One region of the Streptomyces sp. NPDC087787 genome, then DNA from elsewhere that is predicted to be linked to it. Evidence: riboswitches for the same ligand, from Rfam matches in the RefSeq annotation. Region 1 holds a riboswitch; each other region holds the start of a gene.
The links. Region 1 has a riboswitch for thiamine pyrophosphate ahead of ACIOWN_RS27310 (thiamine ABC transporter substrate binding subunit). Riboswitches for the same ligand answer to the same signal wherever they lie in the genome.
Positions count from the first base shown of each region.

Region 1 (4,272 bases):
CGCCCACGGTCCGTACGACGACGGCGTAGTTGAAGAAGACGTGGGCGAGCAGGATCGCCCACACCGTGGTGTCCAGCCGGACGCCCCACAGTTCGTCGAGCAGGCCGCCGCGCCCGACCAGCGCGAGGAACGCGGTGCCGACCACGACGGTGGGCAGCACGAACGGCACGGTGACGACGGCCCGCAGGACGTGCCGGCCGGGGAAGTCGAGGCGGGCGAAGACATAGGCGCCGGGCAGGGCGACGAGCAGGGTGAGCGCGGTGGAGGCGAGCGCCTGCCAGGTGGTGAACCACAGCACGTGCCGGATGTCGGACTGTCCGAACACATCGGTGATCCGCCCCAACTGCCAGGCCCCGTCCGTCTCCAGGCCGCGCCGGACGATCGCGGTCACGGGGTAGGCGAAGAACACCGCGAAGAACGCGACGGGCACGGCCATGAGGCCGAGCCGCGCCGCGTTCCCCGTCCGGCGGCCGCGTCCGCGGCCTACCTGAGGACGAGCGAGGTCCACGACTTGACCCACTGGTCACGGTTGGCGGCGATCCTGTCGGGGGCCAGGGTCTCGGGGTTCTTGGCCTGGGGGCCGTACTTCACGAACTCCGGCGGCACCTGGGCGGCTTCGCGCACCGGGTGGACGAACATGCTCAGCGGCATGTCGTCCTGGAACTCCTTGGTGATCAGGAAGTCCAGGAAGGCCTTGCCCCCTTCGGTGTTCCTGGCGTTGCTGAGCAGTCCCGCGTACTCGACCTGGCGGAAGCAGGTGCCCTGCGCGACGCCGGTCGGCGCGGTCTTCGGCCGCGGGTCGGCGTAGATGACCTCGGCGGGCGGCGAGGAGGCGTAGGAGACGACGAGGGGCCGGTCGCCCTTGGCCTTCCTGCCGCCCGCGGAACCGGAGAACTCCTGGTTGTAGGCCTGCTCCCAGCCGTCGACGACCTTGACGCCGTTGGCCTTGAGCTTCTTCCAGTAGTCCTGCCAGCCCTGGTCGCCGTACCTGGCGGCGGTGCCGAGCAGGAAGCCGAGGCCGGGCGAGGAGGTGGCGGCGTTCTCGGTGACGAGGAGGTTCCTGTACTCCGGCTTGATCAGGTCGTCGAACGAGGCTGGCGGGGTCAGCCGGTGGTCGGCGAAGTACTTCTTGTCGTAGTTGACGCAGATGTCGCCGGTGTCGATGGGCGTGACCCGGTGCTTGGCCTCGTCGACCCGGTACTGCGGCAGGATCAGGTCGGCGTCCTTCGGCTCGTACGGCTGGAACAGCCCGTTGTCCAGGGCGCGGGACAGCAGGGTGTTGTCGACGCCGAAGAAGACGTCGCCCTGCGGGTTGTCCTTGGTGAGGATGGCCTTGTTGACGGCCTGGCCGGCGTCGCCGTCCTCCAGGACCTTCACCTTGTAGCCGGAGCTCTTCTCGAAGTCGGCGATGACGCTCTTGGAGGCGGCCCACGAGTTGTGGCTGACGAGGGTCACCGTCTTGGAGCCCGCGGAGCCCTTGCCGTCGGGTGACGAGCCGCACGCCGACAGCGTGACCAGGCCGAGCCCGACCGCGGCTACGGCGAACGTCTTGATGTGCACTGGATGTCCTCCTGGGGGTTGGCCAGGAAGAGACGCGGCCCTGCCCGGGGTCCGCGAGGGACACCCGGGCAGGGCACAACAGCTTGAGTGATGACCGAACTTCCTACCCAGAATGACCTGGGCGAGGTTCAGAGGGTCTGCGGCCGGTGCCGCACTCTCAGCGCTGTGGCGCTCCCCTGTCGGAATATGAAGATGTGTAGATTCCCAGCCTACCGTCCGGCCACCGCCCGGCTACCTTTCGGTGGCGGCCAGCTGACCGCAGGCGCCGTCGATCTCCTGGCCCCGGGTGTCCCGGACGGTCACCGGCACACCGTGGGCGGCGATCGCCTCGACGAACGCCTTCTCGTCCTCGGGCCGGGACGCGGTCCACTTCGAGCCGGGCGTCGGGTTCAGCGGGATGAGGTTGACGTGCACGGGCTTGCCCTTGAGCAGCCGGCCGAGCCGGTCGCCACGCCACGCCTGGTCGTTGATGTCCCGGATCAGCGCGTACTCGATGGACAGCCGGCGCCCGGACCTGGCGGTGTACTCGAATCCGGCGTCGAGCACCTCCCGCACCTTCCACCGCGTGTTGACCGGGACGAGCGTGTCGCGCAGTTCGTCGTCCGGTGCGTGCAAGGAGATGGCGAGCCGGCACTTGAAGCCCTCGTCGGAGAACCGGTGGATCGCCGGAACCAGGCCCACCGTCGAGACGGTGATCCCCCGCTGGGACAGCCCGAGGCCGTCCGGCTCGGGGGCGGTCAGGGCGCGGATGGCGGCGACGACGCGGTTGTAGTTGGCGAGCGGCTCGCCCATGCCCATGAAGACGATGTTCGACAGGCGCGCGGGACCACCGGGGACCTCGCCGTCCCGCAGGGCGCGCATCCCGTCGACGATCTGGTGCACGATCTCGGCGGTGGACAGGTTCCGGTCGAGCCCGGCCTGTCCCGTGGCGCAGAACGGGCAGTTCATGCCGCAGCCCGCCTGCGAGCTGATGCACATGGTCACCCGGTCCGGGTAGCGCATGAGCACCGACTCCACGAGCGTGCCGTCGAACAGGCGCCACAGCGTCTTGCGGGTGGTCCCCTGGTCGGTCGACAGATGCCGTACGACCGTCATCAGCTCGGGAAGCAGCGCCTCCTGGAGCTTGGCGCGGGACCCGGCGGGGATGTCGGTCCACTGCTCCGGGTCGTGCGCGTACCGCGCGAAGTAGTGCTGCGAGAGCTGCTTCGCACGAAACGGCTTCTCGCCGATCGCGGCGACAGCCTCCTTGCGCTCGGCGGGCGACAGGTCGGCAAGATGCCGCGGCGGCTTCTTGGCTCCGCGCGGGGCGACGAAAGTGAGTTCTCCGGGCTTAGGCATGGCTGTACCAGTGTCGCAGATCCAATCCGCGCTGCCGCAGGGCGCCCGGGGATGCTAATGCCGCGCCCACTGTCGCAGCTTCCTGATGACACGATCCTTCTGGAGACGGGTTGCCGAGATTTCACCCGGGCTCGTCATGAACGCCGTGAGGGGGGTCCATCGCTTACGTCCGTTGCGAGCCGTCCACCGCACCGCGGGGAAGTCCGTGATCTCCGTGATGCGCTTTCGGTCGATCACTCGTGTGCGCAGGTAGCCATGGATCACCAGCCGCGAGTGTTCGTACGTCACACTGAGTCGATATCCCCGCACCGTCAGGGCAGCGAACCCGATCACGCCCAGACCAGCCGCAAGCCGTGCGATGGCGGTATCGGCTTGCGTCGCGTACGCAAGGCGGACAACCGCCGGAACGGCTCCGAGGCCGCTGTTGGCCAGACGGTTCGGCGTGGACGTCGATTGCTCCATGAGGTTCCTCGTGTGGTCGCGCCTGCCGGCGCAGCCTACAGCCGGCGGGGCATGGCCATGCCAGCCACACAACGGCCGCGGCAGTCACAGCCAACTGGCCCAGCCGAAAGTCAGGAGGTAAGACCGCGTGACGGCGGCCCACCCGCGGCGCCCGCCACGGACAACCGCGAGAAGGGCGACGGCGAACCAGGCCGCGACCGCTCCACCGACCATCAGAGCCCACTGGGCGCCGCCAGCGGCAGCGATCAAGGCGACGACGATGACCATGATGGCGAGCCCGGCATGGGCACCGCCGGTACTCACACGGAGCATCTCGCGCACGACCCGACGGTCCTCAGCGAGCACCCGCTCGTACGCGTTCAGTTCACGCCCCGCACCGTCCTGCTCCTGCATGCCCCGCGCCACAAGCCCTCCTCACACAGCCTGGCCCAAGATGAAGCCGGCACTCGTCCAGACGCCGCAGCCCGCCGCACCGTTGCCCATCGCGTCCGCCGACGCGCCTCCTGCCTGAACGGGCAGGCAGCGGGCATGGCACACTCCGGAGACGGCCGGTGATGGTGAGTGATTTCGCCAGGGGGAGAGACATGACCGATGGGTGGCCCAAGCGCTGGTGGACCGCCGCTCTCCTGGCTGCGGGACTGGCCGGAAAGGTGGCCTACGACGTCTGGTGGACGGTGCGGATTCTTGCGGGGCCGGCAGTGGACTGGTGGAGCCTTCTCACACGGTGCCTGGGGGGAACCTTGTTCGCGCTCCTGGCGGCTCAAGTCGCTCATCGGGCGTTCACCCTCTACAGGGCGGCACGACCCGTGGACGGCAGGACGCAAGCCGACCACTGAATCCTGATCCACGGGGGGAACGGCATCGAGCCCCCACCTGTCGGGTGGGGGCTCGATGGCCGGTCGCGGGATCAGG
Region 1 is NZ_JBIUVQ010000019.1:60,356-64,627, forward strand. It holds gene ACIOWN_RS27305 (iron ABC transporter permease) at 1-508, opposite strand, end outside; gene ACIOWN_RS27310 (thiamine ABC transporter substrate binding subunit) at 484-1,560, opposite strand; TPP riboswitch at 1,643-1,748, opposite strand; gene rlmN (23S rRNA (adenine(2503)-C(2))-methyltransferase RlmN) at 1,792-2,898, opposite strand; gene ACIOWN_RS27320 (hypothetical protein) at 2,953-3,360, opposite strand; gene ACIOWN_RS27325 (hypothetical protein) at 3,445-3,753, opposite strand; gene ACIOWN_RS27330 (phosphatidate cytidylyltransferase) at 4,268-4,272, opposite strand, start outside.

Region 2 (4,272 bases), on a different contig from region 1:
CGCGCGTGCTCCACGATCAGCTGGAAGTTGTGCGGGTTGCGGATGCCGAGCCCGGACCCGATGGGCGAGCCGAGCGGCATGATCGCGGCGCAGCCCACGTCCTCCAGCTTGCGCGCGAGCACCGGATCGTCGTTCGTGTACGGCAGGACCGTGAACCCGTCGTCGACCAGTGTCTCCGCCGCGTCCAGCAGCTCGATCGGGTCCGGCAGCAGTGTGCGCTCGTCGGCGATGACCTCCAGCTTGACGAGGTCCGTGCCGAGCGCCTCCCGCGCCAGCCGGGCGGTGAGGACCGCCTCGCCCGCGGTGAAGCAGCCCGCGGTGTTGGGCAGCACCCGGATCCCGAGCGACTCCAGCACCGACAGGACCGAGCCGTGCACGGAGGGATCCACCCGACGCATCGCGACCGTGGTCAGCTCCGTTCCGGAGGCCACGAGCGCCCGCTTCAGGACCTCCAGGCCGGTCGCGCCGCCGGTACCCATGATCAGCCGGGAGGTGAAGGGCGTACCACCGAGGACGAAGGGGTCGTCGGCCATGGCTCAGCCTCCCTGGACGGCGGTCAGCACTTCGACGCGGTCGCCCTCGGCCAGGGCCGTGGACGACCACCGCGCGCGCGGGACGACGGTCTCGTTGAGGGCGGCGGCCACTCCGGAGGGCGCCGCGCTCAGTGCCTGCACGACGGTGCCGAGTGACGTGCCGGGCGCTACCCGGCGGGGCTCACCGTTGACGGAGATGTTCATGCGGGCTGCTCCGTGAGTGCCGCGGCGTAAAAGCGCCTGGGGGAGAAGGGGCGGACCTCGTCCGGCAGCTCGCCGGTGGTCAGGACGTGCGCCATGGCGTCACCGGTGACCGGCGTGAGCAGTACGCCGTTGCGGTAGTGGCCGGTGGCGAGCAGCAGGCCGTCGAGGCCGGTCGGGCCGAGCAGCGGCGCGTTGTCGGGGGAGCCGGGCCGCAGACCCGCCCGGGTCTCCGTGAGCGGCAGCTCGGTGATCCCCGGCACCAGCTCGTGGGCGTCGCGCAGCAGCTCGTACACGCCGCCCGCCGTCACCGTCGTGTCCCAGCCCAGCTCCTCGTTCGTGGCCCCGACGACCAGCTCGCCGTCGAGCCGGGGCACCAGGTAGACCTGGCTGCCGCGCACCACGGCCCGCACGGTGCGGCTCAGGAACGGCGCGTACCGCTTCGGCACCGTCAGCCGAAGCACCTGCCCCTTCACCGGCCGCACCGGCGGCAGCACCTCGTCCGGAACGCCCGCGAGCCGTCCGCTGAGGCTGCCCGCGGCGAGGACCACCCGCTCCGCGGCCGGCGCGGTGCCGTCCCGCAGCACACAGCCCGTTGCCCGGCCCCGGGCCACGGTGAGCCGCTCTGCCCAGCCGCGGTGGAAGACCACGCCCGCCCGCTCGCAGGCCGCGACCAGGGCGCGGGCGAGCCGCCGCGGATCGATCTGGTGGTCGCCGTCCACCCGCAGCCCGCCGCGCACGCCCGGCGCGAGCATCGGTTCGAGGCGGCGGCAGTCCCGCCCCGACAGCCACTCGGACTCCAGGCCCGAGCGGCGCTGAAGGTCGTGCAGTTCCCGCAGGTGGGCGCGGTCGTCGGCGTCCAGCGCGACGGCGAGGGTGCCGCAGCGGCGGTAGCCGAGGTCGTGGCCGGTCAGCTCGGTCAGCTCGGCCGCGAAGTCCGGGTAGCGGCGGGCGGAGGCCAGGTTCAGTGCGAGCAACGTCTGCTCGCCGTAGTGCAGTTCGGTGACGGCGGCCAGCATCCCGGCGGCCACCTGTGCGGCCCCGCCGCCCGGCTCGGGGTCCACCACGGCCGTGGCGAACCCGCGCTGCGCCGAGCGCCAGGCCGTCACGAGGCCGATGATTCCGCCCCCCACGACGAGGACGTCGGACGTACGTGGCAACGACATGGGCGTCCAGCCCCTCCCTTCGCCGGCATGACCCGGATCAGGTTCGTACGGTCGGAGGCCGCCAGCCTCCCTCTCAGCCCGGTGCGTCCGGGCTCCCGCGAGTGCTTGTACGGTCGCCACCCTAGCCCGCGGAACACCGCCCCGGTAGGTGAGCCTCCCGCGTACGAGGGGCGGCCGTGCGGCGGGCGGGCATGGGGGAAGAGGCTGGGGGCAGGTTGTGGAGCGGGTCACCCCGCACGCCCCTGACTGACGCCGCGTCAGTTGAATTATGGTGATCAGGTGAGCGACCAGACGCAGGAACAGGGCACATCGGGGCCGCGGCGCGTGGTCGTCGCGGGCGCCGGCATGGCCGGTGTGCAGACCGCGGTCGCCCTGCGCGAGCAGGGCTTCACCGGCACCGTGACACTGATCGGCGCCGAACCCCACCAGCCCTACGACCGGCCGCCGCTGTCCAAGGCCGTCCTGCTGGGCAAGGCCGAGGGCTCCGCCTTCGACATCGACTTCGAGGCGCTCGGCCTCGAACTGCGGCTCGGCTGCGAGGCACTGGCCGTGCGGCCCGGCGCCCGCGTGCTGGAGACCTCGGCCGGACCGGTGCCGTACGACGTCCTCGTCCTGGCCACCGGCGCCGAACCGATCCGGCTGCCCGGCACGGAGGGCGTGCAGGGCGTCCACCTGCTGCGCACCCTGGACGACGCCGAACGGCTGCGGCCGGTGCTCACCGAGCAGCACGACATCGTGGTCGTGGGCGCGGGCTGGATCGGCGCCGAGTTCGCCACCGCCGCGCGCGAGGCGGGCTGCGCCGTGACCGTCGTGGAGGCCGCGGACCGCCCGCTCGCCGGGGCGCTGCCCGCAGAGGTGGCCGAGCCGATGACCGCCTGGTACGCCGACAGCGGCACCGAACTGCGCACCCACGCGCGCGTGGAGCGCGTCGAACCCGGAGCGGTCGTCCTCGACGACGGCTCCCGGCTGCCCGCGGGCGCCGTCGTGGTCGGCATCGGCGCGCGCCCCGCCACGGACTGGCTGGCCGGCTCCGGCATCGCGCTGGGCCCGCACGGGGACGTCCTGGCGGACGACCATCTGCGCACCTCCGTGCCGGACGTGTACGCGGTGGGCGACTGCGCCTCCTTCCCCTCGGGACGGTACGGCGAGCGCCTGCTGATCCACCACTGGGACAACGCGCTCCAGGGTCCGCGCACGGTCGCGGCCGACATCGTCGGCCTCACCCCCGTGGTCTACGACCCGGTGCCGTACTTCTGGTCCGAGCAGTTCGGGCGCTTCGTCCAGTACGCGGGACACCACACGTCGGCCGACGCCGTCGTCTGGCGCGGCGATCGCACCGGACCGGCGTGGACCGTCTGCTGGCTCCGCGAGGGCCGGCTCGTCGCCCTCCTGGCCGTCGGCCGGCCGCGGGATCTGGCGCAGGGGCGGCGGCTGATCGAGTCCGGCACGCCCATGGATCCGCGGCTGCTGGCGGACCCGGCGAAGCCCCTGAAGGCGGCGACCGCGTGAGGCACACGTCCCCGGGTGGACGGGCCTGGCTTCCGAGTGTCAGTGGCAGATGGCACGCTTGTGTCCGTGACCGAGATTGACACGAAGATCGACGCTCTCGTCCCTGACTGGCTCACCCTTCCCGACATCGCCGAACAGCTCGGCGTCGAGGTGACACGTGTGCGGCAGTTGGTCAAGGAGGGCCAGCTCATCGCCGTACGCCGTGGTGAGAACCGCGCGCTGCACGTCCCCGCCGCCTTCATCGACGGCGACAAGGTCGTCAAGGGCCTGTCCGGCACCCTGACGCTCCTGAGGGACGACGGCTTCACGGTCGAAGAGATGATCGAATGGCTGTTCACCCCCGACCCGACCCTGCCGGGCACCCCCGCCCAGGCCCTGAGTGAGAACCGTGGCACAGAGGTGAAGCGCCGCGCCCAGGCCCTCGCCGTCTGACCCGGCCACTCCTCCACGCCCCCCGGCCGCGGCCCCGGCGGCCGGGCGGGCGGTGGCCGCACCGGCCGGCCGGGAGGGGCGGATAGGGTCCGTCCGAGTGGCCGGCCGAGCCACGGAACCGACGAGCCGGGGGGACCCGCGTATGCCTGAGACCGCTGCCGTTGCCGCAGCCGACGCCCGTGGTCGGCTCGGTGCCGCGCGCCTGTACCTGTGCACGGACGCTCGCAGGCGGCAGGGGGACCTGGCCGGGTTCCTCGACGCGGTGCTGGCGGCGGGCGTCGACGTCGTGCAGTTGCGGGACAAGGGCATCGAGGCGGGGGAGGAGCTGCGCCTGCTGGAGGTGTTCGCCGACGCGTGCGCTCGGCACGGGAAGCTGCTCGCGGTCAACGACCGGGCGGACGTCGCCCACGCGGCCCGCGCCGATGTGCTGC
Region 2 is NZ_JBIUVQ010000001.1:488,717-492,988, forward strand. It holds gene ACIOWN_RS02270 (thiazole synthase) at 1-533, opposite strand, end outside; gene thiS (sulfur carrier protein ThiS) at 537-737, opposite strand; gene thiO (glycine oxidase ThiO) at 734-1,900, opposite strand; TPP riboswitch at 1,898-2,009, opposite strand; gene ACIOWN_RS02285 (FAD-dependent oxidoreductase) at 2,180-3,409, shown strand; gene ACIOWN_RS02290 (Rv2175c family DNA-binding protein) at 3,476-3,841, shown strand; gene thiE (thiamine phosphate synthase) at 3,984-4,272, shown strand, end outside.
Region 2: linked by a shared signal. The riboswitch ahead of thiO (glycine oxidase ThiO) and the one ahead of ACIOWN_RS27310 (thiamine ABC transporter substrate binding subunit) in region 1 are both predicted to bind thiamine pyrophosphate.

Region 3 (4,272 bases), on a different contig from region 1:
CACTCTCGTCCCCGCCCCCACCGGCGGCGGGCGCACGTCCCGAGAGCAATCCGGAGCGGTGCCCTTGCCCACTCGCGAAGAGCACCGCCCCGCCTTGCGTCAGTCGGCGATCGGCAGGTACACCCGGTTCCCCGCCTCCGCGAACTCCTTCGACTTCTGCAGCATGCCCTCGGCGATCTCCTCCGCCGTGGCACCCTCGGCCGCCGCACCACCGAACCGCTCTGTGATGCTTTGGCTGATCTTCATCGAGCAGAACTTCGGGCCGCACATCGAGCAGAAGTGGGCCGTCTTGGCGGGTTCCGCCGGGAGGGTCTCGTCGTGGAACTCCCGTGCCGTGTCCGGGTCGAGGGCGAGGTTGAACTGGTCCTCCCACCGGAACTCGAAGCGGGCGTCGGACAGCGCGTCGTCCCACTCCTGGGCGCCCGGGTGCCCCTTGGCGAGGTCGGCCGCATGGGCGGCGATCTTGTAGGTGATGACGCCGGTCTTGACGTCGTCGCGGTTGGGCAGGCCCAGGTGCTCCTTGGGCGTGACGTAGCAGAGCATCGCCGTGCCCCACCAGGCGATCATCGCCGCGCCGATGCCGGAGGTGATGTGGTCGTACGCCGGTGCGACGTCCGTCGTCAGCGGGCCGAGCGTATAGAACGGAGCCTCATCGCAGATCTCCTGCTGAAGGTCGATGTTCTCCTTGATCTTGTGCATCGGGACGTGCCCCGGGCCCTCGATCATGGTCTGTACGTTCAAACGCCTGGCGATCCGGCCGAGTTCCCCGAGCGTGCGCAGTTCCGCGAACTGGGCCTCGTCGTTGGCGTCCGCGATCGAGCCGGGCCGGAGCCCGTCGCCCAACGAGTAGGTGACATCGTAGGCGGCGAGGATCTCGCAGAGCTCCTCGAAGTTCTCGTAGAGGAACGACTCCTTGTGGTGCGCCAGGCACCAGGCGGCCATGATCGAGCCGCCGCGCGAGACGATGCCGGTCTTGCGGTTCGCGGTGAGCGGCACATGGGCGAGGCGCACCCCGGCGTGGACGGTCATGTAGTCCACGCCCTGCTCGGCCTGCTCGACGACGGTGTCCTTGTAGATCTCCCAGGTCAATTCCTCGGCCCTGCCGTCCACCTTCTCCAGGGCCTGGTAGAGCGGGACCGTGCCGATGGGGACGGGGGAGTTGCGCAGCACCCACTCCCGGGTGGTGTGGATGTTGCGGCCGGTGGAGAGGTCCATGACCGTGTCGGCGCCCCAGCGGGTCGCCCAGGTCATCTTCTCCACCTCCTCCTCGATGGAGGAGGTCACCGCGGAGTTGCCGATGTTGGCGTTGACCTTCACCAGGAACCGCTTGCCGATGATCATCGGCTCGATCTCCGGGTGGTTGACGTTGGCCGGCAGCACCGCACGGCCTGCCGCGATCTCCTCGCGGACCGTCTCGGGAGCGACGTTCTCCCGGATGGCCACGAACTCCATCTCCGGAGTGATCTCCCCGCGGCGCGCGTACCCGAGTTGTGTCACGGCTCGGCCGTCACGGCCGCGGCGGGGCTGGCGCGGCCTTCCGGGGAACACCGCGTCGAGGTTGCGCAGACCGCCGCGCGGCGAGGTGTGCTTGATTCCGTCGTCCTCGGGGCGGACCGGACGGCCCGCGTACTCCTCGGTGTCGCCGCGGGCCACGATCCAGTTCTCCCGCGACGGCGGCAGGCCCCTGCGGACATCGGTGCCGACGAGCGGATCGGTGTACGGGCCGGAGGTGTCGTACAGCGTGACCGACTGCCCGTTGCTGAGGTGCACCTGACGGACCGGCACCCGCAGATCGGGCCGTGAGCCCTCCACGTAGCCCTTGTGCCAGCCGATGGACTTCCCGGCCTCCTCGCCGGAAGCGGCGGAAGCGATCTGCTCCGCGCCGCCGGAGATCTGCTTGGAGGCAGGCGTGCGTACGTCCTTGTTGGTCATGAGACCTACTCCCTACGCCGGCATTACCCGGTAACAGGTTCGGCGGTCGACGCAGCGGTGTCCGTCTGTCGGCGTCTCGTGTGAAACATCGCACGTTCCACGTGAAACATCGCGAAGACGGAGGTCAGCGCCCTCTCAGCCCGGTGCTCCGAGCTCCCGCGTGTGCAAAGGTGCCACCACGCTAGCGTCCATTGTGGCGCGGTGAACAGTGGGCCTGTCCCGTTCTTGCGATGATCGGGCGGTGACCACGACAGAGCAGTTCCCCCATCCGCCGCCCGAACCCCGGCGCGAACAGGACTTCCGGCACGGTCAGGAAGCCACTGGCACGAGCCATGGGCATGGCGCCGGTACCGGCCACGGGCACGGCCCCGCGACCGGGGGCGGGCACGGCCCGGGGAACGACCACGGGCACGGCCCGGGGAGCGGTGGCGGACACGGGCACAGTCACAGCCACGGGCCCGCCGCACCCGTGTCGAAGCACCTCCGCAAGGTGATCGCCGCGATCCTGATTCCGTTCGCCGCCCTGGTGGTGGCCGGACTCGCCGTCCTGTGGCCGGGCGGGGCCCCGTCGCACGAGCGCACCGGCGTCGGCTTCGACCGGCAGACCCAGCAGGCCACCGTCGTCGAGGTGCTCGAGGTCAGCTGCGGGTCGGTGAACGCCTCCGGGGACGCACCGACCGGCGACACCTCCACCGCCGAGGGCTCCTCAGCACAGCAGCAGCAGTCCGGGGCCTGCAAGAAGGCCACGATCCGGGTGGATACCGGCAGCGACAAGGGCCGTACCTTCACCGAGATCGTGCAGCCCGACCAGTCCCGGCAGCTGCATCAGGGCGAGAAGGTCGTGGTCGCCTACGAGCCCTCAGCACCCAAGGATTTGCAGTACTCGGTCACCGACGTCGACCGGCGCTTCCCGATGGCACTGCTGGCCGGTGTCTTCGCACTCGCCGTCGTGGTCGTCGGGCGGATGCGGGGCGTCATGGCGCTGGTCGCGCTGGCCATCAGCTTCCTGGTGCTGAACCTCTTCATCCTGCCCGCGGTCCTTCAGGGATCGAACCCACTGGTGGTGGCGGTGGTGGGGGCCAGCGCCATCATGCTGATCGCGCTGTACATGTGCCATGGCCTGTCCGCACGTACCTCGGTCGCGGTACTCGGCACGCTGATCTCGCTGATGCTGATCGGCTTTCTGGGCTCCCTGTTCATCGGCTGGGCCGCGCTGACCGGCAACACCGACGACAGCACCGGACTGATCCACGGCCTGTATCCGTCGATAGACATGAGCGGCCTGCTGCTCGCCGGTGTCATCATCGGCTCGCTCGGCGTTCTGGACGATGTGACGGTGACCCAGACCTCGGCGGTCTGGGAGTTGCACGAGGCCAACCCCGCGATGGGCCGGCGCGAGCTGTATCGCGCGGGCATCCGCATCGGACGCGATCACATCGCCTCCGTCGTCAACACCCTCGTCCTCGCGTACGCGGGTGCGGCGCTCCCCCTGCTGCTGCTGTTCTCCATCGCACAGAGCGGTGTGACGACAGTCGCCACCAGTGAACTCGTCGCGGAGGAGATCGTGCGCACGCTGGTGGGCTCGATCGGCCTGGTCGCCTCGGTGCCGGTCACCACGGCGCTGGCGGCACTCGTGGTCTCGGCCGACCGTCCGGGACTGATGGAGGCCGCGGCACCGGCCGCCCTGCCCGCTCCGGCGCGCGGCGCAAGGGGCAGGCGCCGCAGGCGCTGACGCCGGGCCCGGGGGCTGTCTGCGTCCCGGGCGACCGGCGAAGCGTTCCTGCACACCCTGGCGCCGTGGCGAAGCGTTACGGCAGCGCCCGTGCCGCCTGCCGCGAGGGCTCAGCCCGCGCTCTGTTCCTCCGCCAGGATGCGGTCCAGGGCTTCGTCGAGGTGGGCGTCGAAGTCGGCCAGCGCGCCCTCCTGCCCCAGGGGCACCAGCTTGTCCGTACGGTCCAGGAACGCCACCAGGGGCGCCGTCGAGGAGCGGAACAGCGCCCGGTCGCCACCGACCTGAAGCCGGATCAGGACCGCGCTCAGCGAGTCGCGGCCGGCCGGTGAGATGCGCACATCGCCGTCACCGCACGGGGTCCCCACCCCGTCGATCAGCAGTTCCCGTCCGAACACCCAGGTCACCGGGGCGTCTCCGGGCAGATGAAAGGTCAGCCGTACGGCATAGGGATCACAGGTCTCGTACCGCAACTCCACCGGGATGCGGAAGGAGAGCTCCTCGGACACGAGAAAGCTCATCATGACCTCTGCCTGTACGGACTCGCGCATCGCTACCCCGGTGTTTGCCGTCGACTGGCCGGGAATCCATCCCGTGACTGGTGCATCTTG
Region 3 is NZ_JBIUVQ010000005.1:211,467-215,738, reverse strand. It holds gene thiC (phosphomethylpyrimidine synthase ThiC) at 100-1,932, opposite strand; TPP riboswitch at 1,925-2,102, opposite strand; gene ACIOWN_RS10665 (YibE/F family protein) at 2,174-3,664, shown strand; gene ACIOWN_RS10660 (SsgA family sporulation/cell division regulator) at 3,775-4,212, opposite strand.
Region 3: linked by a shared signal. The riboswitch ahead of thiC (phosphomethylpyrimidine synthase ThiC) and the one ahead of ACIOWN_RS27310 (thiamine ABC transporter substrate binding subunit) in region 1 are both predicted to bind thiamine pyrophosphate.